DNA from 2 places in the Clostridium omnivorum genome. Region 1 is predicted to be linked to the other one. Evidence: riboswitches for the same ligand, from Rfam matches in the RefSeq annotation. Region 1 holds a riboswitch; the other holds the start of a gene.

Region 1 (15,193 bases):
GTATATTAAACAAGCATCTTTATAAACTATAGTTTAACTTATAAATTTATGTTTACGTAAATTTAGCCTTTATTCTATTCCTTATCATTTGTATTATTCTTTTCTTCTTGAATACTAATTAAAAATTCTTTTTGTGCTGCAATTAATGAAACTGAATCACCTAACGTTGAAAGAAATTCCCCTAGTATGTTTAGCTCTCCAGCTGTTCTTCCTTCAGATATGGCTACAGCTAAAAAGCTAGCAAACAATGTAAGCTGTTCTGGTTCTATATCATCAAAAAAAAGCATATAAATCACCTCTATTGTTTGATAGTTCATTATATGTTATACAATTAGACAAGTGCCAAATTAAGCTGTATTATTAAGAAAACTAAAAAAGTTAGGAAACTTACATAAGAATCCTAACTTTAAAATATACATATTAAATCTTATTGACCTTCATATTGACTATAATATAGCTTAGAATAAAATCCTTTCCTCTGCAGCAATTCTTCATGATTACCTTGTTCTACTATTTGTCCGTTATTTAGTACAAGGATTAAATCAGCTTCCTTAATAGTAGAAAGCCTATGAGCAATAATGAAGCTTGTTCTTCCCTTCATCATCTTATCAAAAGCCTTTTGAATATTAGCTTCTGTTCTTGTATCTACACTGCTTGTTGCTTCATCTAGTATCAGCATGGATGGCAGTGCAAGCATAACTCTTGCTATGGTAAGCAGCTGCTTTTGCCCTTGGGATAGATTACCTCCACCTTCAGTAATCAAAGTATCATATCCCCTATGAAGCCTTTTTATAAAACTATGAGCATTTGCTGCCTTCGCTGCCGCAATTATCTCTTCTTCTGTGGCCTCTGGCTTTCCATAGGAGATATTATCACGTATTGTACCTGAAAAAAGCCAAGTATCCTGAAGCACCATTCCAAAGGATTTTCTAACACTGTCCTTTGTAACTGTTTTTATATCTATATCATCAACAAAGATTTTTCCATTGTCCACCTCATAGAACCTCATAAGTAGATTAACAAGAGTTGTTTTACCAGCACCAGTTGGTCCAACAATGGCTATGCGGCTTCCGCTTTCCACCTTTAGATTAAAGTTTTTTATAAGAGGTCTTTCTTTAGAATAGGAAAAAGAAACATTATTAAAGCTAACCTTTCCATTAGTACTACTCAAAGTAATTAAGTCCTCACTTTCAGGCATTTCTTCCTCTTTATCTAAAATTTTAAATACCCTTTCTGCTGAAGCAATAGCAGCTTGCAGCTGCGTTGCAACACTAGTTATATTGTTTATTGGCTGAGAAAATTGAGTTGAATAAGTTAAAAAGCTAGAAATATTACCTATAGTAAGTCTTCCTGCTATGGCAGATAATCCTCCAGTTATACCAAGTAATATATAGGTTATATTGTTAACAAGCCTTGTAGATGGGTTAACTAGGGATGAATAAAATTGTGCCCATCTTCCACATTTATAAAGCCTTTGATTAATTTCATTGAATTTTTCCTGTGACCTTTCCTCGTAGCCAAAAGCTTTCACTATCTTTTGATTACCTATAATTTCTTCAATATATCCATTTAATTCTCCAATTGTTTTTGATTGCTCCTTAAATAATCTATTAGAGCTTTTCGTAATAAAAGAAGCAATTTTAAAACATACTGGTGTCATCAATACTACTACCATTGTAATAGCAGGGCTTAAAACCGCCATGAAAATAAGAGAACCAACAATAGCTACAATTCCAGATACAAATTGTGTAATTCCTTGATAAAGCCCTTCTGATACAAATTCAAGATCATTTGTAAGCCTTGTCATAATCTCACCATGAGCATTATCATCATAAAACTTTAGAGGCATTCTAGTTAGCTTTTCAAAAGCATCACTTCTAATATCCTCTATTGTTCTATTAGCTATAATACTTGTAAGTACTTGAAGTCCCCACTGAAATACAGCACTTGTAACATACAGAGCCGCAACTACAATTATTATTTTTAATACTGCATTAAAGTCAACTTGCCCTTTTCCTACAATTTTATCAATACCTTTTCCCACTATATATGGACCAATAATTACTAACACATTACCTAAGATAGCTGTAATTATAGAAAAAACAACATGCATTTTATACTTTTTTATATAGCTAAAAAGCCTCTTTAAGGTTTTATTCTTATCCATTATTCCACCTCGCCATTAAACTGTGAATTATATATTTCCCTATACACTTCACACTTTTCCAGCAGTTCATCATTGTTTCCTATGGACACAATTTCACCATCATCCATAACAATTATCTTATCAGCGTTTTTAATTGTAGCTATTCTTTGTGTAACTACAACAACAGTCATATTACTTGTACTTTCCTTTAGCTGCTTTCTAAGTGCTGCATCCGTTGCATAGTCTAGAGCACTTGAACTGTCATCTAAAATAAGTACCTTAGGTTTTTTCACTAGCGCTCTTGCTATGGTAAGTCTCTGCTTTTGGCCACCTGATAAATTAATTCCACCTTGAGAAATCAGCGTATTATATCCATCAGGCAGCCTTTTTATAAAATCATTTGACTGTGCAGTTTTAGCTGCTTCAACTATTTCTTCTATACTTGCACTTTCATTGCCCCACCTTATGTTTTCAATAACAGTACCAGTAAATAAAACAGCCTTTTGGGCTACAAGTCCTATGTTTTTTCTTAGTTCCTTCTGAGACTGCTCTCTTACATCTATGCCATTTATTAATACTGCACCTTCTGAAACATCATAAAAACGACAAATTAAATTAATTAATGTAGTTTTCCCAGAGCCTGTAGAGCCAATGATTCCAACAGTCTCTCCCTGATTTATTTTAAAGGAAATATTTCTTAAGGCATATTCAGAAGCTTCCTTATAAGAAAAGCTCACATTTTTAAATTCTATTAATGCTTCCCTTTTAATCCCATTAATAACCGCATTTTTATCTGATCTGTCTACTACAGAAGGTTCAGCAGCTAAGACTTCATTAACACGATTAGCAGAAGCTGCAGCCTTGGTAAAGGTAATTACTAAATTTGCTAACACAATTAGTGCTGATAAAATAATATTTATGTAATTTATATAAGCAATTATTTCTCCTTGAGTCATGCTTCCTGAATATACCTGTACTCCGCCAAACCATAATACTGCTGCAACGCCTAAATTTATTATTACAATTGTCACTGGGTTTAATAGTGCAGATATCCTACCCACTGCAATCGCAGTTTCTGCATATTCTCTATTTACTTTATTGAATCTTTTTCTTTCATTATCAATCCTAGCAAAGGCTCTAACCACTCTCACCCCAGATAAATTTTCCCTTACCACAGTAGAAACTCCATCAAGCCTTTTTTGAACATTTTTATATAGCGGAATAGTCTTTGACATTATCATATATAGAGTTCCTGCAAAAACAGGCATAATAACAAATAAAATTATAGACAGCTTTAAATTTATTGCCATTGCCATAATAAGTCCGCCTATACACAAAAATGGAACTCTAATTACAAGTCTTATAAGCATAGCTACTGCGAACTGAAGCTGATTTACATCACTAGTAATTCTATTAACCAAAGAAGTAGTTCCAAACATATCTATTTCATTAAAAGAAAATTCACCTATCTTTTCAAATATCCTATTTCTAAGGTCTGTTCCAAAACCTTGGGACACAATTGATGCATAGTACTGGCATACATATGCTGAACCTGCACCTATAATTGCAGTTAATATCATAAGTGCTCCTATTTTAAAAACATATCCTGAATTACCAGCCTTTACACCATAGTCAATAAGTCTAGCCATGAAGAATGGAATAAGTAATTCTAAGATTGCTTCTAGCAGTTTAAATGCCGGGCCAAGTATTACCTGCTTTTTATATGGTTTTAAAAATTTTATCAGCTTAAACACAAGCACTTCCTCCAATTCTATTTTGTATCTATAAATAATTTCCCTTGTTATCTGTATCTAAATACGTTATTATAATATCACAAATTATGACATACAAAAAATATTTAATATATATGCATTCCATACAATTTTTATATGATAGGAGGTTTAATAATTGGATATTAAGCAACTTAAATACTTTCTAACTATTGCAGAGGAGGAACAGATAACCTCAGCTGCTAAAAAGCTGAATATGTCTCAGCCGCCACTGAGCTATCAACTTAAAACTCTGGAGGATGAACTAGGTGTAAGGCTAGTAGATAGGGGGAGTAAGAAAATTCACCTCACTGACGCAGGACAAGTCTTGAGGAACCGTGCTGAGCAAATTGTTGAACTTACTGAGGTTACATATAAAGAATTAAGAGATTTAAGCAAGGGCATGCAGGGAACATTATCTATAGGCACAGTTTCCTCTTCAGGCCCTACACTATTTGATAAAAGATTAAAGATATTTCATGACGTATATCCTTTAGTTAATTTTGAAATATATGAGGGCAACACCTATAAAATAATTGAGTATCTCCATAATGGATTAATACAAATAGGAATTGTAAGGACTCCATTTAATATGGAAGGCTTTGATTACATTCTAGCTGATCCAGAACCTATGGTAGCAGTAATGAGTCAAACTCTTGACTGGGACAATAAAAATGAAAAAATTTCACTTTTGGAACTAAAAGATAAGCCATTAATTGTTTACAGGAGATTTGAAGCTCTGATAAAAGAGAGATGTGAAAGCGCTGGCTTTGAACCAAAGTTTTTCTGCAAAAATGATGATGCCAGAACTACTTTGCTATGGGCTGCATCTGGACTTGGAATCGGAATTGTACCATATTCTGCAATTAATCTTGTTCCAAATAACAATCTAAAACTTAAGATAATAGAAGATTCTTTTCTTCAATCACAAATTGCAGCAATTTGGATAAAAGATAAATATATATCTACTAGTGCCAAACACTTTTTAGATATTTTTAGAGGTTAGATTATAATGATATTTTAAAATGGTTAAATAAAACAATAAGTTACAAAACTGATGATATATAAAAACTCGGGTTCACACCCGAGTTTTATATATTTTATTAATTTTATGCTGCATTTTCTTCTTGAGACCAAACTGGCTCTGGTCCTCTCAGATAAGATATTACAGCAGCGATTATACTGAATATAAAGGATATAGTAAAAGCCATTCTTAATCCTGAAACAAATTGTCCAATGGCAATACCTTCTGAACCTACTTGAGTGCCTATAAATAAGGCCTGCATTGCATCTGGTGATATACTAGAAGATATTATTGCCATAGATATAGCTATACTTAATACATTTCCAGCATTAGTTGCCATTGTTCTAACGCCTGCAGCTACTCCTCTTTTATTGGCAGGAACCATACCCATTATGGCACTTGTATTTGGTGAGAAGAACATTCCAGAGCCTATTCCCATAATAAGCATCCATATAACAAGTTCTGCTACTGATGTTGTGGATGTTATAAACATCATACCAAGCAACCCTATTGCTGATACTAGTAGTCCTACGGAACTTAAAATTCTTGCACCATATTTGTCTGATAAATATCCGCTAATTGGAGAAATTATCATCATTGATATAGCCATAGGGGCTAATAGCATACCAGCAACTATTGGGTCAATTCCCTTAATTCCTTGAAAGAAAAATATAAGCAGGAAGGTAACTGCCCCTCTAGCCACACCATTCAAAAGATTACTTGCATAGGCAAAAGCTAATACCCTTGTTTTTAAAAGCCTTAAATCAAGCATAGGCTCCTCTGTTTTATTTTCTATTCTAACAAACCACCATAAAAGTGCTATAGAAACTGCAATAAGACCTATTACAGCAAAGTTGAACCACCCAATAAATCCGCCAAAGGATAATGCTACTAAAAGTGCTAGCATACCAGTTGAAAATGTTAATGTACCTTTTATATCAAATTTTTGTTTTTCTGATAGTACGCTTGTCTCCTTAAGCTGAAATGCAGCCCAAAGAGTTCCTATAATGCCTATTGGAATATTTATATAAAATATACTTCTCCAGCCTACATTTATCAAAAAACCACCTAATATTGGTCCTATAACTGAAGCTATACTTATAATCATGCTATTAATCCCTAAAGCCTTTCCAAGTTCTTTTTTAGGAAATGCATCTGCCACTATTGCAGTACTATTAGCCACCATTAAAGAGCCCCCAACTGCTTGGATTAATCTATATATTAAAAGCTGTACTCCTGTTTGAGATATTGCGCATAGCAAGGATGCAACAGTAAATAGCGCAAAGCCACTTACGTAAAGCTTCTTTCTACCTACCATATCGGCCATTCTTCCTATAGATGGAACTAATATAGTCATAGCAAGCATATATCCCATGATTGTCCAAGTAACAACGTTCATACTTGCATTTAAGTCTTTCATTATAACCGGAAGTGCTATCATTAATGTGCTTCCACTTAATACAGAAAATAGTGCACCTATAGTTGTACAGGAAAGTGCTATCCATTTATAATTATCTTTCTTCATTTCATGTCCTCCATTAGTATATTATTTGCTGCGATCTAATTCTTCCAACCTTTCAAGAAGTTCTTCATATTTATTCATAGCTCTATTTAGAATTTTCTGTTTCCCCTCAACAAGCTTGATTTGCTCTTTAATTATTTCCTTAGATTTGTTTACTAGTTCCACATCCTGCTTCTCCCCCCTAAATATACTCTTTAAATCCATTTCAAGCTCAAAAATATCCCTTACTTCATTTAGAGAGAAGCCTAAAGTGTCTCTTAGTTCTCTAATCCTTACAATTTTTTCTACATCTTCTTCTGTATACATTCTGTAAGAGGACTCAGTCCTAACTGGCTTTATTAGTTTAATATCCTCATAATATCTTATAGCCCTTTTAGTGAGGCCAGTTCTTGTAGCAACTTCTTCAATTCTATAATATTTACTCTCCATAATATCACCCGCCGTTAAATATTTTACTCTTCTATAACCTTAACGCCAAGGTTATAGTTTTTTTAATTCTCTTCTTACCTTTTTATATTTGTACCGTTTATCTTTTATTGCTTGATAGCTAAGGTTATTCTATATACTTATTAAAAAAAGGAATTTTGCCTTTGGGCAAAATTCCTTTTTAACCTCTTACCTCTTACCTCTTACCTCTTACCTCTTACCTCTTACCTCTTACCTCTTACCTCTTACCTCATTAAAATCCTCCAGCTCCTCCGCCACCGCCGCTGTCAAAACCTCCACTGCTGTCACTGGAGCTAAAGCTTCCGCTGTATTCTGTATTTTTAAGTGATGTTTCAAAGGAATTATAAAAGCTATCATCATCACTACTCATTACATAATACATAGCCCAAAAGCTTGAATCTGTTACCTCAATATCATTTTCTTCCTTTGGAGTTATTTTATCAAGCAGATCACTTCTTAACCCCATTGAAACTGCATATATAAGATATATTTCCCCTTGCATAGGTTCCTTTTGGAGCTCCTCAATTTCATACTTGTTCAATTTTTTAATTCTTCTCTTCATGTTATTCCACAGCGCTAACTGTAATTCACTCTCTAGTGTTCTAGTATTAATTAAAAAAACAGCTGCAAAAGTTAATGAAGAAGCAATAATACTTATAAAGCCGTACATATTTCCCAAAGAAATCAAAAATATAGCCGCTGCTATTAGTATAATCTCAAATATAATTACAAAGCTTTTCAGATTGCCGGCCTTTTTATCCCGGAGATTAAGTTTATCTGCTTCAAGCTTTACTTCGCCTCTCCAAAGTGCAAATTGCCTTCTGAGATCATTAGGCTTGTTCTTACTGTAATTTTTTATGGTGTCTAAGCTTACAGAATTTCCATCTCCTATTTCATCTATAAGCAGATGCATTAAATATGCTTCATGTTTATATGTATTATCATCTTTTTTCCTTATCCTTTTAATTTTATATTCATCAGTTTTACCCTCAATGCTTAAATACCCTCGTCTTGAAAGTTCCATAACGGCAGCCATTAAATCATTTGGCATTAATCTCTCTTTTGCATTATAAGCTAATATAGCTGGATTATAATTTGCAATATCTTTTGCTGCCAATAAATCCTCTATATTGGAATATTTTTTTCTACTAACAAAAATGTAGCCAATAATTAATAAGCTTACAACACTCATAAGAAGAGCAATAATTTTTGTATCCTCTATAAGCTTTTGTCTTTCTCTTTCCTTTTCTATTTTTTCATTAGCATATCTATTTTCTTCTGCCATTATGCTTTCAAATTTGTTTTCATTACTACTTACTTTAGCCTGTGGGATTAGTTCTTTAGGAAATAAGGTTCTAACCTCCACATATCTTCCTTTTGGTACGTTTAAAGCTGAGAAATTTATAATTCTATCGTCCTTTATTTTCCATGCTCCATCTAAAGGTCCATGCGCAAAAACCTTCATCTCTTCCTTTTTTGATCCATTAGGAAGTACTACATTAATTTGCAGATTGTCTATTTTCGTTTCATTACTGCTGCCTATGAACTTCCAATATAGCTCCCCAATATCATTATATTTTTTTACTGCTCCAGGAATTTTATAAGTTATTCTAAAGTTTTTTATCTCATCTTTTGATGGAGAATATATTTTTAATTTTACACTGTTAGACTTATTTTCTATGCTATATACTCCTTTGTCTCCATTGCTAGCTGATTTCACTTCCTTATAAGCCGCTTCACTTCCTTTAAGCTCTGAAACAGTTATATTTGAAATGCCTTCTGCTTTATCAAAAGAAATGTCCTTATATACACCATTATACTTACCTGAAATATCAAAACTGAGATCTTCAACGGCACTCATTGAGCCATCCTGATTAATTTCAGCTTTAATAATATCGCTTTTTAGCTTTATTTCCTCTGCTTGAACTTTACTGCTTAATAGCACTGTAAAAACAATAGCTATAAAAATTCCAATCCCCCATTTGTTTAATCTCAATATAATCCCCCCTTAAAGCTTGTATATTTTATCATGCATATATAAAATTTTACCATAAATTAATACAACATTTCTATATAATGTCATAATCATATACTTTTTAATCATGAAATGATTTTATGTACAAAAATTGCACAAATGAATAAGCAGCTAAAATTGAATTTTAGCTGCTTATTCATAATTATCTAAATTTATAAAGCAGGTTTTAAAAATCCTTTACCTCTTATCTCTTCAGCTTCTGAAATAGAAATTAACGCATTGCTGTCTATTTTTTCAACTAAACCTTTTATATGATTTAATTCTTTTGTAGTCAACAAGCTATAAATTATCTTTTTCTTTTCGCCTGAATATGACCCTTCTCCATAAAGATAAGTAGTTCCTCTGCCTGTTTCTTTCATTATCATATTTGACATTTCTTTTTCCTTTTCAGTAACAATCATGATAATCTTTTTTTGCTCAAACCCTGATATAACTTTATCTATCACTATTGATTTTACAAACATTAAAACCACAGTATAAAGAGTTAGTTCAAGATTTGTGAAAAATACTCCTAATAGTACAATAGCTCCATTTAATATGAAATACAAAGTGGACATCTTTGCTCCATTTTTATTTCTGATTATCACTGCTATTATATCAGTACCTCCTTGCGAAGCTCTATTTCTAAATATTAATCCCATTCCAAATCCGCTAATCACAGCACCAAATAAAGTAGAAATAAACAAATCCTTTACTACGAAAATGCTAGATATATTTTTTGTCAATACTAGAAATATGGACATTGTTACCATACCTATCATACTAAAAAATACAAAATCCTTGTCTACCTTTTTAAGTCCCAATATGAATATAGGTATATTCAATATAAAAACCCAATATCCTGATGGTACATTGGTTATATATTGCGTTAGTAGTGAAATCCCAGCTATTCCTCCGCTTAAAAGCCTATGAGGAGCTATAAAAATATTTATTGCTATCGCATATAGAAGACTCCCCAAGCTTACTAAAGCTATTCTTTTAAAAAAGTCCTTTTTTTCTTTTACCATTTAACATGCCTTCTCTCTATTAATTTTATATAGTGAGCATTGGCAGCAGTTTTCTTAAATTAGAAGAAAAGTATACATTAAATTAAAACAAAAAAGGCCTTTATGAAAAGCCTTTTACAGTATCTTAAATATCTTAATAAAATAAACATAAAGCTTTTACACTTATGCATTCTTACATATTCAATGTACACTAAATTACAGATACCACAATTTCTTTCCCTCCGAAAGCTTGCTGCAAAATCCTAGGCAGGTCTCCTGACTCTAGCTTTATCCTCCTCTTTCCTTCCCAACTTTTCAGCCAGTGGTTAACAAGATTTGTAGGCTATCACAGTAGCGGGGGCTGTTGTGGCTTTTACCACATTCCCTTTTAATTTCATATTAATAGAAAACCTAAAATTTATTATTCACTTATATCTTTATATTAATTGTATTTTAAAAGCACACATAATTCAAATTTCATATCCTGCTATTTTCACAGTTATAATGCTTTTACACTTAAAATGCTTCCTATTTTGACGGATATCCTTCATTTTTGTATGTTCTTTGTTATTTTATGACTAAAATCATTCATAAAGTTCTGAAAATCTGCTTCTCATCTCTGTCAGTTCTTTAAGTATTTTTCTTCAAATTCAGAAGCAGGTAAGGGTTTATCAAAAATATAGCCTTGTATTTCATCACATCCAAGTTCTATTAACTTGTCTAACTGTTCATGCTTCTCTACACCTTCTGCTATAGTTCTAAGCCCCATAGCCTTTGTCATCATTATTATAGCCTTAATAATCTGCTCATCGCTATAATCATCGCATATTCCATCAATCAACTGCTTTGCAATCTTTATTCGATCTATATCAAAACGTTTAATATAACTAAGTGAGGAATACCCAGTTCCAAAGTCATCTATTGATATTAGCACACCTAAACTTGCAAGTGCATTAAATAATTCTTCCATTGCTATCTCACTTTTCATGGCACTGCTTTCTGTAATCTCTACGTCTAGCCAGCATGGGCTAACCTTTTTATTCTTAATTGTATTTTCAAGGTTTTCCATAAAGTTAATACTATCAACTTGCTTTGGCGAAATGTTTATTCCAATTCTAAGCTGTCTTTTATATTTAGTATTCCAATGATAAATCTGATCTAACGCTTTATTTATAACCCAGTACCCTATATCCACAATAGCTCCACACTCTTCAGCAATAGGTATAAATTCACCTGGCGATATAAATCCCTTACGAGGGTTTTTCCACCTAAGCAGCGCTTCTGCACCTACTATTTCTTCACTAGGAATGCTAAACTGAGGTTGAAAGTAAAGCTCAAATTCCTTATCATAATCTGCCTTTCTTAGTAATAACTCTATTTCATGATTTCGCTGGATCTTCTCACTTATTAGAGAGTTAAAAAAAGCATAATGCTTGCTGTTTTCTGACTTTGCATAATACATTGCAATATCTGCATTTTTCATTAGCATGTTTCTATCTACTGCATCCTTTGGATATATTGAAATTCCTATACTAAGCATTACCTTAAACTGATATGGCTCAATAATAATAGGTTTATTGCATAACTTTATTATGTCCTCAGCCAATTTAAAAATTAGATATTTTTCAAATTGACCATCCATAGCAATGACAAATTCGTCTCCACCTAAACGAGCCAAAAGCATAGAATTATTTTTTAAACTTTTAAGCCTATTAGCTATTTCAATTAATACTTTATCTCCCATATCATGTCCAAAGGAATCATTTATAGCTTTAAACCTATCCAAATCCATATATAATAATACTACCGTATGATTTCCCTTAGCATTTTTAATCATTTTTTCTAGCTCGTCCATAAAATATCTACGATTATTGAGGCCAGTTATAGAATCTTCCCTTGAAATTCTCTCTAACTCACTATTAAGATCTATAAGTTCCTCAGTTCTTATCTTAATCTTTCCTTCAAGTGAATCGTTTAGCGATTTTTCTCTCTTTAGTAAAGACTCATTAACTGCAGTGTTTTGTACATATCCACTTAACATTTGATGAAGTACTATAATAGAAAAAAACAATAGTGTAACATTCAATTTAAAGGAACCAACTAACAATAATAATAGTGGTGCTAATAACAAGAGCCTTATCTTTGAGCTCTTGCCTATATTTTCAGGTAATGAGAACTCAATATCCTTAGGATGTTTAGTTGGCTTGTATAACTCAAGTACGCTTGCAAAAGCAAACAACATTAGTGCGAAAATAAAAATTACATCTATTAAAGAGTTTGGCTTATAGGTATTATTTAACATCTGATAAGAATTTACTAAATCTGCACCTGTGTACAAAAATACAGAGATTATAATTAACTTTAAAGTATCTGAGATTTTTCTTCTTCTAACTGATATAAACATTATAAAAATATTACTTACTGCAATGAAGTCTGTTAATATGTATAAAAAGATTGCTAAGTTCTCCGCATCAAATAATAAGGCTGTGCTAAAATTATCTTTAAAAATAATTACCCATAACAAACTGATACCAATAGTCATAGTTGCGATAAAGTCCAATCCCAATTGAATAATATTCCACTTTCGAAAATAAGTTAAAAAATAAGCTAAAACAGCTGCTGCTATAAAAATATTTGGTATCAAATAGAGATAGGAAAACATAGTTATTTCTGTAGGGTCGAGTTTCAATACAATTGCATAATAAGCCCATACAAAATCACCTATGCCATAACTTAGGCAAGCCAAAGATAAAAGCAGCCAGCTAACATGAGTTTCATATGTATTTTTATAAGCATAATAAATATAATAAGCTGAAATAAATAGCAGAATAGGGGATATTATATTGCTCAAAGTATCCATACCTAGCATACATGTTACATAATAGGCTAGCAGCCCTAAGGCTAAAATTGAACTCCTTACGATAAATTTTCTCTTTTCCATAGCAATCCCCCTCCTTTAGCCATCCAAAAATATTATCTATTAGTTATATATCGACTAAATATGTATTTTTTTTAGACCTTTATTATATTTATTTTAAGATACTAAAGCATTAAAGTAATTATTTGGGAACTTTTTCATGTTTTTTTTAAATAAATAATATAGACTATAAGAAAAAAATTCTCATAGCCTATTTTTTTATTAATATACTTTATAAAGCTCTAGATTCTTTTTCTATGTTCTGAATGTATGAGAGCATTTCTTTTGATGAAGCGAGAAGCTGCTCTATTGAGGATGAAATGCATAATATATTAGAATGACTCTTTGTGTTTTTATTACATAGCGTATCCATAGTTTCCTTAATTGCTGAAGCATATTCTTTAGAGCACTGCACCAAATAAGTAATATTATCTACACGATTTACAATGTCCTTCTGCATTTCAAGCATATTATCAAAATTAATTACTGTTTTTTCTGTCTTTTCTAGTCCTGAGGCAACAATTTTATATGTATCAGAAATTGAATATACTGCATGATTTACATTATCAGTAATACTATCTAAAAGCTTTCTTATATCTTCTGCAGCTGAGCCTGCTTGTTCTGATAGTTTTCTAACTTCCTGAGCTACAACCGCAAAACCTTTTCCAGCCTCTCCTGCCCTTGCAGCCTCAATACTTGCATTAAGCGCTAAAAGGTTAGTCTGCTGTGCAATACCAGTTATTGTATCAACTACATTTAATATTTCCTTTGCTTTATTCCATAGCTCATAAACTACTTCTTTTGACTTTTCTGTTGAAACTTCAATTTTACGCATTTCATTTAATGAATCTAGAATTTCACCCTTGCTTTTTTCCGACATAGTAGATATATCCTTTACATAAACCATTATATTTTCTGACTCCTGTACCGTAACAGCGACCTCATCTACTATTTTATTCACATTTTTATTTGTATTGAAAGCATACTCAACAATATTCCTAGAATCCACTTCTATATCTTGTATTGAACTAGAAATTTGTTTTACAGCCAAATTGGATTCATCAGTAATTTGTAAAAGCTGACTAACTGAAGTAGTAAGGTTTTTTGCTGCAATTTCATTTTCTGAAAACCGGTTTTCTAGATCTCCAAAAATCTTTGCATTAGACAAAAGCATATTATGGGTTCTTTTAGTTAAAGAAATAAAAATAGGAATTAGAATAGCAAACTGAATAATAAAGCTAACCATATGAAGAGGTATCCATTGATATTCTGCTTGCATTAAAACATGATTATGGGATGCAATAAATTCTCCAATAAGAATAGACGGTATTAATGCAAAAAAAGTAGTTTTTAGCAGCTTTGCATCAAAATATAGACATGCTATTGCAATGGGTATAAACCAGAAAAATGCACCAGTCATATATATCATTCCAAAAATAGTCGTCTGTATTATTATAACTGTAAATACTTCAACATACTTAAAATAACTCATGTTAAGTTTTAAAGCCTTATAGATCAATGGAATAGCACAAACCGGTATTCCTACAGCACAAAGAGCAATAACAAAATTCCATGGAACAGCTAGAATCTTTAACAAATTAAGAATTATACATACAGGAAACAGAATAAAAAGTGCACTATTGATTTTAATAATTATGCCATTTACCTCTTTTTCATTTTTTTCAATAATCTCTGATTTGTTCATGCTTTGCTCCATCCCCTTAATTATTCCATTTGTAATATAGGTATATGATAGTCGAACTATCATATACCTATATTATACCATGTAAATGTTTTCAGTCAATATCTTCTTAACTTTTATAACTTACCTTTTAAAAATAAACTTTCATTTCACACAATTTCACACAGTTATTTAAAATTTATACCACAAACAACTTTTATAATAAAAGTATATTAAGAATCGAGGTGATAACGTTGAAAAGAAAATTTATTTTAGGAATAGTAAGCTCACTAACTTTAATTGCCTTGCTATTAACTGGCTGTGCTAACAAGCAAAAGGTATCTAGTGCTTTGAAGGCTGAAAACACTACATATCAAAGCTCTAATACTTCAGCTAATAATACTGTATCAACAAATAAAGACAGCAAAAGCATTACAGATGATGACTTATTAAAATCTACTGGTGATGACTCCTCCACCCAATTAGATTCTGTTGATAGTCAATCTGTACAGCTAAGTTCAGACGAAATAAATGCTCTACTAAATGAAAACACTGATTTAAAAAATATATCTTCAAGCTTTAGTGTTAAATAAAAAATTAGGAGACTGAACAGTAAGTAATCTTCAGCACCCCTAAGAAATACAGTATGTGTAACAATTAATAATT
Region 2 (15,193 bases), 3.3 Mb from region 1:
GGAACTATTCCAGAAAGCATCACTGCTACCCCTTCTAAACATAATCCTATAATTACCATTTTGTACTTGTTTATAAAAATATTTGACATTATAAGCAAGGCACCTATCAATGCTCCAATAGATATAGCTGAATTCATCATTCCAAATCCGGTAGAACCCACATTAAGAATTTTAGTTGATAGTAAGGTCTCAAAAATTGTTAGTGGAGCTAGAAAAAAGTTGATAATAACTCCTCCTGCTATTACAATGTATAATAATAGCTTATCTCCTAATATAAATATCAAACCTTCCTTAAACTGCAATCCAATTCCCTTCTCGATTTTTGTAGTATCAATTTTAGGTATTTTTATAAAACTTTCGAAAACGGCACATATTAAAAAAGATAATCCATTTAAGAAAAATATCATTGACATGTTTATAAAAGCTATTAGAATACCTGACAATGCAGGTCCACATATATTTATTATTTGAGAGGTCATTTGATTTAACGTATTTGCATCCTTTAAGTCTTTTTCTTCCACTATAATTGGAATGGCTGAGGATATAGCTGGGTTAAATATCTCAGTAATAATGGAGGAAAGTATCATGAAAATATAATATATATATATTGGATATGTGTCTGCAAAAATAAACCAGCAAAAAATTAGCATTATAATCCCGTTTAATATATCCATGTTAATGATAATTTTTTTCTTATTAAGTCTATCTGCAAAAACACCAGATAAAGGTGCTATTAATACTCTTGGAACAGTAAAACACAAAACACTTAAGCCAAGGGCAATTGATGACCCTGTTTTTTTGTATATATACCACATTAATGCAATGTCGTAAAGGCTTGTTCCTAACTTTGAAATACTTTGACCTAACCATAAAAGTATAAAATCTCTATTTTTAAATATCCTCATTACAAACCTCCTATAATAATAGTATTAGTGATTTGACAAACATCAAACATAGGTTTAAAAAAATTGCTAACATTAAGTTAGCATATTTTCAAACTTTTTTAATAATTTTCTTATGTTGTCTTTATTAACCTGGTAGTAAACCTTATTTTCCTCTCTCATAGGGACTATAACACCAATATCACTAAGAAGTGATAAATGATGGGAAATAGTTGAACTTGATATTCCTAGTTTTTGAGATAGTTCATACCCATAGCATGGAGAAGAATTTAAAATTCCTACAGTTTTTACACGGTTTTCATCACTTAAAACTTTTATTGCAGCAAGAACTTTTTCTGCTGCAATATCATCTGTATTTTCTAATTCGGGTTGAGCAATTCCATAAACATATATTAACCTTTGATTCTCTTCAGAATAAGAGGTTAGTGAAGCTATATTGTAATAGTAGGACGGAATAAGTATTATTTTGTCTTTATCATTAGTACCTTCAAAATTTAATTGCATTAGCTTACTAAGTACCTCATAAGGCTTATTTCTTAAATTTTCTTCCATATAGCTGATACTTTTAAGTTGGAATTTCAGCACCATATCCAAGTTTTCCTCAAAAATTGTGTTGTAAAAATCTTTTAATAGTGTTATAAATCTTCTTTTAGTTTCCTCGGGTGCTGAGCAAAAATATGTTAGTTTCCATTTTTCAACCTCTGGTAATGAAGAACTAACTAAAAAGTTCTTAACTTCGATAGGATCATCAATATTTTCAATCCTCATATCTGGAACAAAACCTGTATTAAAAAAGCTTTTAATTAAGTCTTTTGCTGGGTACTGCTCAAGAAAATCAAAAAAGCTATCTATATTCTCATAACAGCTATTTTCCCAGATAGGTTGAACTAATGACATACCTAAGAAGCTTTCGTAATTAAAGAATATATTTATCTCTTGCTTTATGTGTTCACTAATTTTAGCTCTAGTATTTAGTACCCACTTGTTTAATTCCTCTGGTACATACTTGAACTTCTGGTGTTCCTCGGGAATTAGTCTTTCATGGCATTCCAGCCTAAACAAAGAAGCAAGTAGTTCATAAACTATGGAGCTTCCAATTTGGATTTTATCAGTTAACATCTTCATAGTGTAACCACCTTAAAAAAATATTTATATATTGTCTATATAATTAATTATATTTATATTTTCATGATTGTCAATTGTGTTATTCTATACTAGTCGAATGTTATAAATTAATAGTCATCTTAACCTGGTAAATAGCAGTATTTTATGCATTTTAGATTTTTTTCTCAAATAGATAAAACAAGCCTTTTCGCCAAGTTACTTCTCCAACCTTTTTATATCCAAGCTTTTTATACATTTTAAGTGCATATGGATTCTCTGAAAAAGCATCTAATCTTATTGACTCCACTCTCTCATTTCTCAACAAATCTTCAATTATTAACATAGTTTTATTTCCTATTTTTTTATTTTGATAGAGTGGATTTACACACAGCCTGTGTACTATAGCAAAGTTTTTATTATTATATTGCCATTTGCCATTTATATACTGCTCATCAAATTCACTATTTAATACAACCACAGAAACAATTATGTTATTTATTACACCAACATACATTTCGTCATTTAAAATATCCTCCTTAAGAATTGAGCTGCTGGGGTAAATTTCATCCCACTGATGTATATTATTTTTCTCCATTGTAATAATTACGTTCTTATAAATCTCTATTATTTCATCTAAATCATTTAGTTCAGCTTTTCTAATCTCCATAACTTGGTTCCCATCCTATCCATAATTTATTTTAATACCTAAATGTCTTGTATTTAAATTGACAGCTTTTATCATAATTAAAACACCTATAATTAATATTTTATTAATTAACTATTTAATTGTACCATAAGATCCAAGTACCTATAATCAACATCATAAATTTTTTAATTAGTGTTTTATATATTTTAGGCTATATTAATAAAATTGAAGATATGAAACAAAAAGCATTGTCAATGAATATAAACATTTTGTGGCAATAATGGCTCTATTTTGGTATAATCTATCTATTACTCAGCTATTTAAGACGATAATTTTTCAGAATTAAATGGCTAAAATGGAGGAGATTACTTGATGGAAAGAATAAAACTAAAAAATATACTAATAATTATAACTTATACAGTTGTTTTATATATGGCACTTAACCATTTTGGAGCAATAACTGGCTCCCTAGGTGCTTTGTTTAAAATAGTTATTCCGTTTATTTATGGACTTGCCATAGCTTATGTGTTGAATATTCCTTACGAGTTTTTTAGAAACAAGGTTTTTTATACTATAGAGAAAAGGACTAAAAAGCCTATAAAAGGACTTAATCCTCTTTCATTAGTTTGTACTTATGTTTCAGTTTTAATTGCATTTGCTCTTATTATCTGGTTCATTATTCCTCAGCTAGGAAGCAGCGTTAATTTATTAATTCAAAATATACCTTCTTATCTGGCATCACTTGAAACTTTGGTAAACAAACTTATGACTGATTTAAACCTAACCAGCCTTCTTGGAGCCCAAACTAATAACACCTGGACCGATATTTTACAAAAATCAGCTACTATGCTTAGTTCCATTTTACAAGGTGTTTTAAATTATGTTCTTGGACTAACAAGCAGTATATACAACTGGCTTATCGGCATAATTTTTTCTATCTACATGCTCATTGGAAAAGAAACTCTACTCCGCCAATTAAAAAGAGTTATGAATGCATTTCTTCCAAAGAAATGGGTAGATATTATAATGGATGTATCCGGACGTACTAACTATATCTTCAATGGGTTTATAAGAGGCAGCTTGAACGATTCTATTGTAGTTGGCATTCTATGCTTCCTTGGTATGAATATATTAGGAATACCTTATGCAATGCTTGTAAGTGTAATTCAAACTCTTACTAATTTAATTCCAGTTTTTGGGCCAATCATTGGTGCTGTACCAAGTACATTTATTATTTTAATGATAAACCCTGTTAAAGCGCTTGTTTTTGTTATTTTTATCATTGTGCTCCAGCAAATCGACGGTAATATCATTCAGCCACGTATAGTTGGAAATACCATTGGGCTGCCAGGAATCTGGGTATTATTAGCAATAGTAGTTGGAAGTGGCCTCTTTGGTATTGTTGGATTAATAATTGGTGTTCCAGTGGTTGCCGTTATATATGGAATACTTAGGGAGTCAGTAGATAAGCATTTAGAGAAGAAAGAAGAATAAAAATGAGAAATCCATGGATTATCCATGGATTTCTCATTTTTACTATATGTTATCTTGAACCACTTCTTTATATACTTTTGTTCCTGCATAGATTTCATCTTTAAATGGGTTTAGCTTGTTCTTGAAGATTTTATTAAACTGGTAAACAGCTAATGAAAGATTAGCTAGTAATGATATTAAGCTTACTACAAAAAATGCAGTTGCATTATGCGTAGTAGGTATAGGTGCTATACGGTCTGCAAAAGATGGTACAGTCATAACAAACATAATCCATAATCCAAGTGTTTGTGCTCGATGCTGCAACCATGCTCCTTTTTTTATAAAAAAGGTAGGTATAGTGCAGGAGAGTAGCAATGCTAAACCACAATAGAAGGAATGGTCTGCAATACAATTGTAGGTATATGCAAAATTCCATAAGTCATAAGCTATTATCCAAGCCCAGATCATATCTGGCCAAATCATATCCTTTGTTCTGTCTTTAGAAATAAAAATTCCAAGCCAACCACATATAGTTATGATATTTAATAGTCCAGCTAAGCCATTCATGATATTCCATGGTCCTGACATTAACCAAAGATTGTCCACTCTAGCCCCGTTCCAAGCACCAAAGGAAAAGCACTGGAAGTCACGAATAGCTGCTTCAAAAATATTAAGTGCCAATATAAGTGGTGGAAAACATAATGCCCACTTTTTCTTTGATAATGATGGAATATAACGAAGAGCCATGAATCCCAAACAGCCTGCCAAAGCAGAGTATGTTTTAACCCAGTTAAACCAAGTTCCTGTACCATATTCATTTCCTGGTGCTGCTGTTGTTGGCCAAACAAAAATAGTTAATATTAAAGGTACAATAAAAAATAATATAATTCCTCCCCATTTTGTTGAACGGCCGAATTCATTGAAAGCCATTAAAGCAAAAAGGACAAAAAGCCAAATTCCCCAGTCAATTAAACTTGTTGCTTGGTATAAAATCCCCATGATATAAGCCCCCTATTTAAATATTATTTACTATATCTCTAATATTCCTCACAGTAACAAAGTATTAAATTTGTGAGTATTAGAGATTAATGTAATTTTTTGTATATACAAATGATTATATTATACGCGATTTATAGTGTCAAACTTTTACAGCTGCTTTAGTTATAATTACTTTATTTGATGATAATACAAAATAATTCTTTTCATGCTTGTCTATGCATATTATAGTAGTATGAAACGTTACTAAACATAGCAAACTCAATTTAATTTATTATGTTTTAATCATTTATGTAATATTTTGTTGTTTTAAGATAAATATAAGGAGGCAATTATAATGAAAAGATTATTTAAACTTACTTCTTTATTTTTAGTTACAGCATCATTCTCCATGTTCCTAGGATGTACAAAACAACAAGCTAAACCTGAAACTTTAAGCATATCAGCTGCAGCCAGTTTAAAGGAATCTCTTGATGAAGTTAAGAAAATATATACTGATGAAAACACAAATGTTAAGCTAACAATTAACTATGGCTCTTCAGGCACACTTCAGCAGCAAATTGAGCAAGGAGCCGATGTTGATATATTTATATCTGCAGCTACAAAACAGATGGATGTACTTCAAAGCAAAGATTTAATAAATAAAGAATCAAAAATTAACCTTTTGCTAAATGATATAGTTTTAGTAGTTCCAAAAGATAATGCCACAATAAAATGCTTTGATGATTTAACAACTGATAAAGCAAAAAAAATAGCACTTGGTGAACCTAAGAGTGTACCAGCTGGGCAATATGCAGAACAAGTTTTTACTAAATTAGGCGTGGTAGATAAAATAAAGGCTAAAGCTGTATATGGCAAGGATGTAAAGGAAGTGCTAACTTGGGTAGAGACAGGAAATGCAGATGCAGGCATAGTATATTCTACTGATGCTAAGGTATCTACTAAGATACAAGTTGTTGCAACTGCACCTGCTGATTCCCATGATCCAGTAGTTTATCCAACCGCAGTAATAAAATCTAGCAAAAATAATGGCGCTGCTAATAAATTCATGAAGTTTTTGACTTCGGATAAAGCTAAGTCTGTCTTTGAAAAATGTGGCTTCAAGACAGGTATAAAATAAACGTTAGGAGTGAAATATCTTGAATTTCGATTTCTCACCTTTATGGATTTCCTCTAAAACTGCAGTTGCTTCAACTTTAATCACTTTTTTTATAGGTATTTTAGCTGCATGGTTCATGAGAAATAAGAAAGGTAAATTCAAGGTGTTTTTTGATGCTCTATTTACACTACCAATGGTGCTTCCACCAACTGTGCTGGGTTTTTTTCTTTTACTTTTATTTGGAAAAAACGGTGCTATTGGAAGTATTTTATTTTCTCTAGGTATAAAGCTTATATTTTCATGGCCTGCCACAGTAATTGCAGCAACTGTAGTTGCCTTTCCATTGATGTATAAAGCCACCTCGGGAGCCTTTGAACTTATTGATGAAAATATATTGAACGCTGCAAGAACTCTAGGGGTATCTGAATTTAGGATATTTTGGACTATCGCTGTTCCTCTTGGGTGGCCAGGAATAGCTGCAGGAACTGTATTAGCTTTTGCAAGAGCACTTGGAGAGTTCGGTGCTACACTAATGCTGGCAGGAAATATTCCAGGCAAAACTCAGACTATTCCAATAGCAATATTCTTTGCTGTGGAAGGTGGAGATATGACATCCGCATTTTGTTGGGTTTTCATCATTTTCATTATATCTTTAGTGGTTATAACACTTTCAAATTATTGGGCAAATAGTGGATCGAGAAAAGTAAATCTAGTAAATAAAAGATAAAAGAGCGTGTAAAAAATGGAGTCATATAAATATGACTCCATTGTGCTTTTAAATCAAGTCTCCCCTGCCACTTTGCCAGTATCAGTTATATCATAACCGCCAATCCCTTGAAGCTCCGTCTTAAATTCATCTGAATTTATAACATTAAGAACAGCTTGATAATTAGGCTTATTACAATCTTCTTTTTTTATTATTAGTTCGTAACTTTCCTGTTGAATAGGTATAAACTCAATGTTCTTTACCTGTAGTCCACTTTTTTCGTTTCCAATACCTACATCTGCCTCACCTCGAGCTACTGCACTAGCTATAGCTAAATGTGAAGCACATTCACTTTTATATCCATTTATCTTTGAAGGACTTATACCAAGCTTTCTCAAATGTTCATCTAGCAGCACTCTAGTACCGCTGCCCTTCTCCCTATTAATAATAGTAATGTCAGAACGGATTAAATCCTCCCAGCATTTGATTTTTTTTGGATTCCCTTTTGCTACATAAAAACCCTGCATTCTTTTAGCTAAGTGAATAATTACAGCTTGGACCCCCGGCAGCATTCTTTTTACATAAGGAATATTGTACTGACCAGTATCTCCATCCCATAGATGTGCAGTGGCTGCACTTACTTTACCTTGATATAGTTCATAAAGACCATTATAGCTACCTTCATAAGATTTAAAGGCATGAAAGCCTTTGCAATTTAATTCTAAATGTCTTGTCAAAATATCTAGCATTATATCTTGTCCAGAAATAATGAAAGTGCTATTGTCAATTTCATTATTACTTTGAGAAATATAATTTCTCTTAGCTATATTGCTTTTGGTGCTATTCTTGTATTCATCTACATCTACCATATCAATTCTGATCTTTTTGCCTACCTTATAAGCATTAAGTTCCCCTTTTTTTATTAGCTCATAAACGGTATTTTTTGATATTTTCAGTATTTCAGCTACCTCTAGCGGAGTTAATGCATAATCATTCATTATTTTTTAATCTCCTTTAAGTATTCACTTATGTAAAAATATAAGTCTCATATTTAATAATAATTATGTAAAATATCTTTAAGTTATGCTATTTATAATTGATCTAACTTATTTTCTGTTTATTTAAACTAATTGAAATGATATATTTATGTAAAGGGGGAATTTATGATGAAAATAAAAGCATATACTCTAAACTCCTTTGCAAAATCAATTGAAGGAGGAAATCCTGCGGCAGTTGTATTAAATGCTGATGCTCTCTCAGAAAATGATATGAAAAAGATTGCAGGTATCATTGGTTTCAGTGAAACCGCCTTTATTATGAAGTCAAACAAAGCTGATTTCAAGGTGAGATTTTTTACACCTACTGAAGAAGTAGAGCTATGCGGACATGCAACTGTAGGAGTCTTTTCCCTGCTGCTTAGCCTAGGTGAAATAAAGCCTGGTGTGTACACGCAGGAGACTGGAGCAGGTATTTTAAAAGTAGAGGCAAATAAAGACATGTCTATTATAATGAATCAGACAATTCCAAGCTTTTATGAAATAATTTCAAAAAGCGAAATTGCAGATTCATTGAATATTACTACAGCAGGAATACAAGAAGACTTGCCAGTACAAGTTGTATCCACTGGACTTAGGGACATCATTGTTCCTATAAAAAATATAGAAATATTAAAAAGCATAAGACCCGATTTTGATAAAGTATCAGCAGTTAGCAAAAAATATAATTCAACTGGTTATCATTTATTCACTTTTGACACAGTTAATGGCTCAGATGCTCACTGCAGAAATTTTGCTCCGCTTTATGGAATATCCGAAGAATCTGCAACTGGTACATCCAGTGGTGCTCTTGCCAGTTACCTGTTTAAACATGATAAAATCAATTCAAAGGACGAAGAACATATTGTTTTTGAACAAGGTTATACAATGAAAAAACCATCAGAAATAATTGTATTCCTAAAGATTCATGAGAAAAATATTATTGAAGTTAAGGTTGGAGGAAAAGCTTTAAATTTATCTGAAATTGAAATTAAGATATAATTATTTTTTTATTTGCATCTGTAATATGCTTGTCATGGCTAATTAAATATGCTATATTATTAGTGAAATTATACATATTTACTTAAAAAGGTGCCCTTTATGGGAGAATAGGAAATGGGGTGAAAATCCTCAGCGGACCCGCCACTGTATACGGTAGAGTTTTTATTATACCACTGGTTTTCACTGGGAAGGTGAAAAACTTGCTAATCCGTTAGCCAGGAGACCTGCCTTTTATGAGTAGAATTTTTTAGGAAATCTGTAAGAGAATGATGGTAAAGTTCTTGAATACGCAATAAGTGTATTCAAGAACTTTTTTATTTTTATTAAATTAAATTTTTTAAGGAGAGTGATTTTATGAAAAATCAAATTAAAACAAGACAAATAGTTCTACTTGCTCTATTTATAGCAATGAGTGTTGTGGGGGGATACATAAAACTGCCTAATCCTATAACAAGCAGCATAGCCTTTGATTCTCTACCTGCTTATTTAGCAGCTCTATTGCTTGGTGGTATTCCAGGAGCAATAGTAGGCTTTTTAGGTCACATGGCCTCAGCTGGTCTAGGTGGTTTTCCTCTTAGCCTACCTATTCATATTTTAATAGGAATTGAAATGGCAATAATAATGCTCATATTTAACTTCTGTGCTAAAAAAACAAATATTATTATAGCAATTGTTATAGGTATTATATTAAATGGAGTAGTATGTCCTGCAACACTTATTTTAATTCCCGGTATGGGAATGCCCGTTTTTTTAGGTGCGTTGGTGCCTTTAACAGCTGCAAGTGTTCTCAATATAATCCTTGGAGTTTTAGTGCTCAAGCCAATAAAAAGAGCTATTCCTAAAGAAATGGTAGGTATTTTTAAAGGTGGGCTATAAAGGGAGAGATGTTGAAGTTGTTCAAATAGATAGCAATTACTCAATAGTAACCGCCTGTGATTCCTGCGGAGGAATTGGTCTTAAGCAAAATGATGTTGTAAAAGTATCACCCTATATCACAGGAAGGTTTACTGTTAGAGTGGTACTTATGGAGGTGCTTTCAGTTAATGCCATTCCAAAAACTATTAGCATTGCTATTTCAAACGAGCCAAGTCCTACTGGTGATGAAATTATTAATGGAGTTTTAGAAGAGCTCAAAGCTGCTAATCTGGGATCTATACCTATGGCTATAAGTACAGAGAAAAACATAGAAACAAGCCAGACTGCTCTTGGAATTACTGTTGTGGGAATATGTGAAAATGATAAAATTAGAGCTGCTAAATCTAGATCAGGAGATTTTATTTATTGTCTTGGAATTCCCAAGGTGGGAAATGAGATAAATGGATTATATGATAATGAGATAGTTCAGCTTAATTACATTAAGGAACTTATAAAATTAAATGAAATTAATGATATAGTTCCAATTGGTTCTAAAGGAATTTTTGAAGAAATCGAAATGTTATGCAAAAATGTTAATTGTAAATTCATATATGAACCAGAAGGATATGTAGACATATATAAATCTGCAGGTCCATCAACCTGTCTTGTATTTACATGCACTGAGCATATTAATTTATCTTCTTTAACCCAAAATCCTATTAAGCTAGGCAGACTTATGAATTTATAAAAGAACGGCATCAATTTATTTTTGTTAAATTGATGCTGCTTTTTTTATAATAGTTTCTTGGTTTTGAAATTCAGTTTGTTTTGGTATATCAATATTTTCTTCTTTTATAATTTATCTGCATTGTTCAGCTTAAGTTTAATTCCCTTATTTTTATCCTATAATAGTAGTTCAGATTTAAATATGATCACGGCACTTCCTGATACTTTAACTTCTACAGGCTCGTTATCTTCTATTTTTACTTCAACTTCAATAACTCCTGCGCGTTTTATAGCTTCTCCCTGCTTTGCTTTGAATTTAAATATTGAGTTGTCGTGCTTAATTAGATTATGATGAACAAGATACGCTCCTAAAGGACCATTTGCATTTCCTGTTACGGGATCCTCATTGATTCCTATTGCTGGAGCAAACATTCTGCCATGAATTAAAATATCACTATCTATAGAATCAACAGTGAAAACATAATAACCGTTACATTTTATATTCTTGCTTAACTTAGAAAGCGCATCAAAATTGGGCTGCAATGAATTTAAAGTTTCAATATTTTTTATACCTATCATAACCTTAGAGTGACCTGTAGACACAATCTGAATCTTGCAGTTTTCTAGCAAATCACTGCTTGTTATATTAAGGGCAGAAATAAGCTCCTCTTTATTTGTACCATCAATAAATTGGCCAAACTCAATTTTACCTTGAGTCATAACAATTTTGTAATCATCTTTTTCTTTTATTACATCAACTGGCAAAATACCAGCACCTGTCCTATGATAAACCCTTGAAGAATCAAGCCCCTTCTCAACTGCACGTGCATAATGGGAAGCTATTGTAGCATGGCCACATATTGGTACTTCGCTAGTTGGAGTAAAAAAGCGCACATTAGCATCATATTCATTACTACTAGAAGAAAATATAAAGGCAGTCTCAGAATTATTTAGCTCCCTTGCAATTTGCTGCATTTCATTGTCAGTTAATCCATCTGCATTTGTAATTACCCCTGCTGGATTTCCTGTAAATTTTTCCTTTGTAAATGAGTCAATTTGATATAAATTGTATTTTCTAGACATGATTTGACCTCCAAATATATTTTAGTATATAACTTGAATTCCTTATCTTAGCTTGTGGTAATTAATATCTAGATATTATATAATTAATTATAGTTTTACTTGAATACTCATACAAGTACGCACTTATTAGTCAGCTACTTACCATTTGGAAAGAAGGTTGCAGCGTGGTTAAGGATATAATTGAAAAATTCCCGAATCAGAAAAAAAGGCAGAAGGATTTTAAATGTTCTTTAGGTTTTGCCATGACGGTAATTGGAAGTAAGTGGAGAGCTATTGTACTGTGGCACATATTAAAAGGTCAGCCAATACGATATGGTCAGCTAAAAAAATCTATTCCTAGTATAAGCCATAAAATACTGGCTCAAGAATTGAAATACTTAGAAAGTGATGGACTAATTGAAAGAATTGCATATGCAACTATTCCTCCTAGAGTAGAGTATATATCTACTGATAGAGGAAAGTCTTTAGAACATGTATTAACTGAGCTATGCATTTGGGGAAGAAAATATATGGAAAAATAGCAAGACATTCCTTTTCTTTAATTGAACAGTTGCAAGCTTACTAAGGCTATACATCCCCAAGCTGTATAGCCAATTAATTCTACTCCATCCTCAATTGCTTCTGCTGCCTCTATTAAGTGATCTCTTGGATAGGAAATTCTATAATCATCTAAAAACGGTTTATACAAAGTTTTATTATAATTGGCATGCTGTGGCTCACTATCATATTCATACTCTATTCTTTTAATTTAATTTTGCGAAGCTTCCTTTATAAAGTTCCAGGTCTTTCCTTGATCCTGTGATTGATATAGGGCTTTGCTACCTCCATTATAATCTCCATCCGCTCCTTGACCAATCAATACACTAAATACACCATCTTTTTCAAAAGGCATTCCTGGTAAATCGAAAGGATTATAGGTTTTTCCATTAGCTAGTGTTACGTTTAAACTTGGAAAGTCTACCTTTTTAAATGACACTCCACCATCATCTGTGCGATACAGTTGTCCATTGCTGCCGCCACTGTGAGATAAGCATAAAAAACCAAGTTTATCATTCAAAAAAACTACACCTGCTGCAGTTCCAATGTTTCCGGAGAAAGGATCCTCATTAATTGTCTTCCATGTAACTCCACCATCTGAAGTGAGGTTTAATGAATATGCTCTACTTCCTGCAGCTGCTCCAGTTACTTCTAGGCGATAGCCAATTAACTCAGATAAATAAAATTCATCTGTAGAATTATTTGTTTTTTTAGAAATCTTTTTATCACTATTTTCTTTTGGGGGCTCAGAAAGATTTAGATTATCTAACCCGTCAATCAAGTTATATCTTACAGGAGTATACTTATTTTCTTTTCCAGGCACAAACACTGAAACGGTATATCCAATTATTTCAGAAATAGCCTTAACATCAGAATTTGTATTTCCCTTTGAATCAATATTAACTATACCTGATGAATTATACCCAAAGCTTCGTTTACCATAATAAATAATACCAAATTGTTTTTCAGGCCAATTACTAACTGTCTTTTTAAGTGGGATTACCTTCATTGTCTTTAGAAGTGGTTCTAAAAGCTTATCATCACTATAATCTGCATTCACATGACCATTTAAATATATAATTATATTTCTCGATTTTTTACTGTCATAACTAATTAAAAAGCTTTCTAGTACATTCTTAGAAGTTTTTCCATAAAGATATGTATCAAAAGACGTAATTTTTCCATTAGAATCAAAATTAATACTAAAACTATTTGAAATATATAATTTTTCTGGCATTGCTACTTTTTTATTGATATCTGTAAAAATCCCTTCTATGCCATTCTCATATATATTATCTTGCTCAAGCTTTACAGTTTTTTTATTTTTTAAATCACCTAAGATCCATGAAAGCTTTCCATTATAATTTATTGCGCTATGATATATTTTTACTCCATAAAAAATTGTTATAAGGCTAATAGCTATAATTGTTATAATTGTTGATATAGCTTTATAATGTGAGTAAAGCTCATTGCTATCTTCACTCTTTTGTGGTTCATTTGCACGTTTTTTTATTCTGTTAATTAATAAAATTATGAACCATGCCAAAAAGAATATCATACACCCAAAAAACACCGTTAAATTATTATGCAGTCTTCCAAACCTACATAAATTATTTAGTTCATAAAATGCAACCCAATAAACTAATATAAAAATTAAATAACCTGCAATTGACGTAATTAATCCTTTTTTTGTTATATGTTCGTTATTATTCATATTTCCACTTACTCCCCATAATTTTTTAGTACTAAACTTAATATACTTATATTCATTATAAAAAATTAACATTTTTTAATCATACAATACGGCACTATATTAAAGTTTAAAAACTATTGTCTTTTAAATTATATAACATTCATGAATTTATTTATATTTTAAATTGAATAGTTAATAAAACTGTTAAAATTAGCAAGATTTCTTTTACTTAAATGCGCAACAAAAAATAAATACATTTCTAAGTTCATATACTAATATATTTATAATTATATACTACGGTTATAAAAAAACATGGTGTCTTATTTTCTTACAAGACACCATGTTTTTTACTATTCTTCTATAAGTTTCAAAGCTGAGGCTTCTAATACTGCAATCTTTGTTTCGGCATCAACTATATCATTATCATAAGCAGTTTTTACTTTTTTAAAGTAATCTACATAAGCAGTTTGCTTATCACTGCTTATATTGAAGCTTCCAGCAAGATTATTCAAAAACTCTATTTCATTTTCCTCATAAGCACCATCTAATAATGCAACCCCAACGAGCTCAAAATAAATTATGTTTTTTATTTTAGAAGAGGCTTCTTTTAACTCTTTAACTGAAGCTTCGAAAGTTAAAGTTATGCGATTCTCAGAAGCTAAAGAAAGTTCTTCAACATAACTATCAATTAAAGCTTTCTCACATTCAGCATAAACATTATCTGCCTTAGCCAAATTTTCGATAAGACTAACAAAAGCAGCTGCTTCTTTTTTATTTAGTTCCTTTAAAAACATATACAATCCCCCTAAAATTAAATAGTATTAATAGTATCTTACAGCTTCTGGTGTTTGTTGTAAATATATGAGATGTTAAATTTTTGTTTATTTATGCTTGATCTATCAATCTTTTATACATTACATAAAACATGAATATATTTACTAAAATCACAAACACTAAATTGTAATAACAAAGGTGGTGATCTCAATGTATTCTTCTAAAACTAGTAATTTAGCAACAGATAAATTTAGTGACAGAGGAAAGGACATCCCTATAAGTGATGATATGAACTATAATCTTAATAAGTTAGGAGCTATTTTTGTCTATCCAGAAAATAAAGACTTTATCGTGAGGGATGTTAACATCAGTTCATTGGATTGTGATGGAAAGCTGATTTATCTATTGGGAACTGCTAGCACAGATTTAATTCAAACTGATATCATTAAACCTTTGCAGAGGAAAGTTACTCCTAGTTTTATTAATACTGAAATAGATGTAGGTACATATTTAATAAGAAATGTAATATCAAGTAGAAATGTTAAAATGGTTGATACTTACAA

What was found. Region 1 has a riboswitch for cobalamin ahead of bsdE14_RS04760 (YitT family protein). Riboswitches for the same ligand answer to the same signal wherever they lie in the genome.
Region 2: it holds a riboswitch for cobalamin, as region 1 does, so the genes downstream of both, bsdE14_RS20670 (ECF transporter S component) here and bsdE14_RS04760 (YitT family protein) in region 1, are expected to answer to the same signal.

What each region holds. Positions count from the first base shown of each region.
Region 1 is NZ_BRXR01000001.1:1,029,619-1,044,811, forward strand. Features, by position in the region: gene bsdE14_RS04725 (DUF6774 domain-containing protein) at 75-287, opposite strand; gene bsdE14_RS04730 (ABC transporter ATP-binding protein) at 428-2,167, opposite strand; gene bsdE14_RS04735 (ABC transporter ATP-binding protein) at 2,167-3,900, opposite strand; gene bsdE14_RS04740 (LysR family transcriptional regulator) at 4,055-4,921, shown strand; gene bsdE14_RS04745 (MFS transporter) at 5,025-6,464, opposite strand; gene bsdE14_RS04750 (MerR family transcriptional regulator) at 6,486-6,890, opposite strand; gene bsdE14_RS04755 (DUF2207 domain-containing protein) at 7,141-8,904, opposite strand; gene bsdE14_RS04760 (YitT family protein) at 9,096-9,950, opposite strand; cobalamin riboswitch at 10,179-10,359, opposite strand; gene bsdE14_RS04765 (putative bifunctional diguanylate cyclase/phosphodiesterase) at 10,552-12,870, opposite strand; gene bsdE14_RS04770 (methyl-accepting chemotaxis protein) at 13,079-14,614, opposite strand; gene bsdE14_RS04775 (hypothetical protein) at 14,782-15,120, shown strand.
Region 2 is NZ_BRXR01000001.1:4,344,714-4,359,906, reverse strand. Features, by position in the region: gene bsdE14_RS20715 (MFS transporter) at 1-905, opposite strand, end outside; gene bsdE14_RS20710 (ArsR/SmtB family transcription factor) at 978-2,027, opposite strand; gene bsdE14_RS20705 (GNAT family N-acetyltransferase) at 2,179-2,673, opposite strand; gene bsdE14_RS20700 (AI-2E family transporter) at 3,025-4,146, shown strand; gene bsdE14_RS20695 (DUF5692 family protein) at 4,189-5,124, opposite strand; gene modA (molybdate ABC transporter substrate-binding protein) at 5,459-6,241, shown strand; gene modB (molybdate ABC transporter permease subunit) at 6,261-6,947, shown strand; gene bsdE14_RS20680 (helix-turn-helix transcriptional regulator) at 7,001-7,927, opposite strand; gene bsdE14_RS20675 (PhzF family phenazine biosynthesis protein) at 8,093-8,962, shown strand; cobalamin riboswitch at 9,034-9,209, shown strand; gene bsdE14_RS20670 (ECF transporter S component) at 9,317-9,838, shown strand; gene bsdE14_RS20665 (alpha-ribazole kinase) at 9,828-10,565, shown strand; gene bsdE14_RS20660 (PhzF family isomerase) at 10,721-11,626, opposite strand; gene bsdE14_RS20655 (winged helix-turn-helix transcriptional regulator) at 11,791-12,147, shown strand; partial or broken gene bsdE14_RS20650 (family 1 glycosylhydrolase) at 12,157-12,308, opposite strand; gene bsdE14_RS20645 (WD40/YVTN/BNR-like repeat-containing protein) at 12,375-13,877, opposite strand; gene bsdE14_RS20640 (TerB family tellurite resistance protein) at 14,207-14,650, opposite strand; gene bsdE14_RS20635 (spore germination protein) at 14,841-15,193, shown strand, end outside.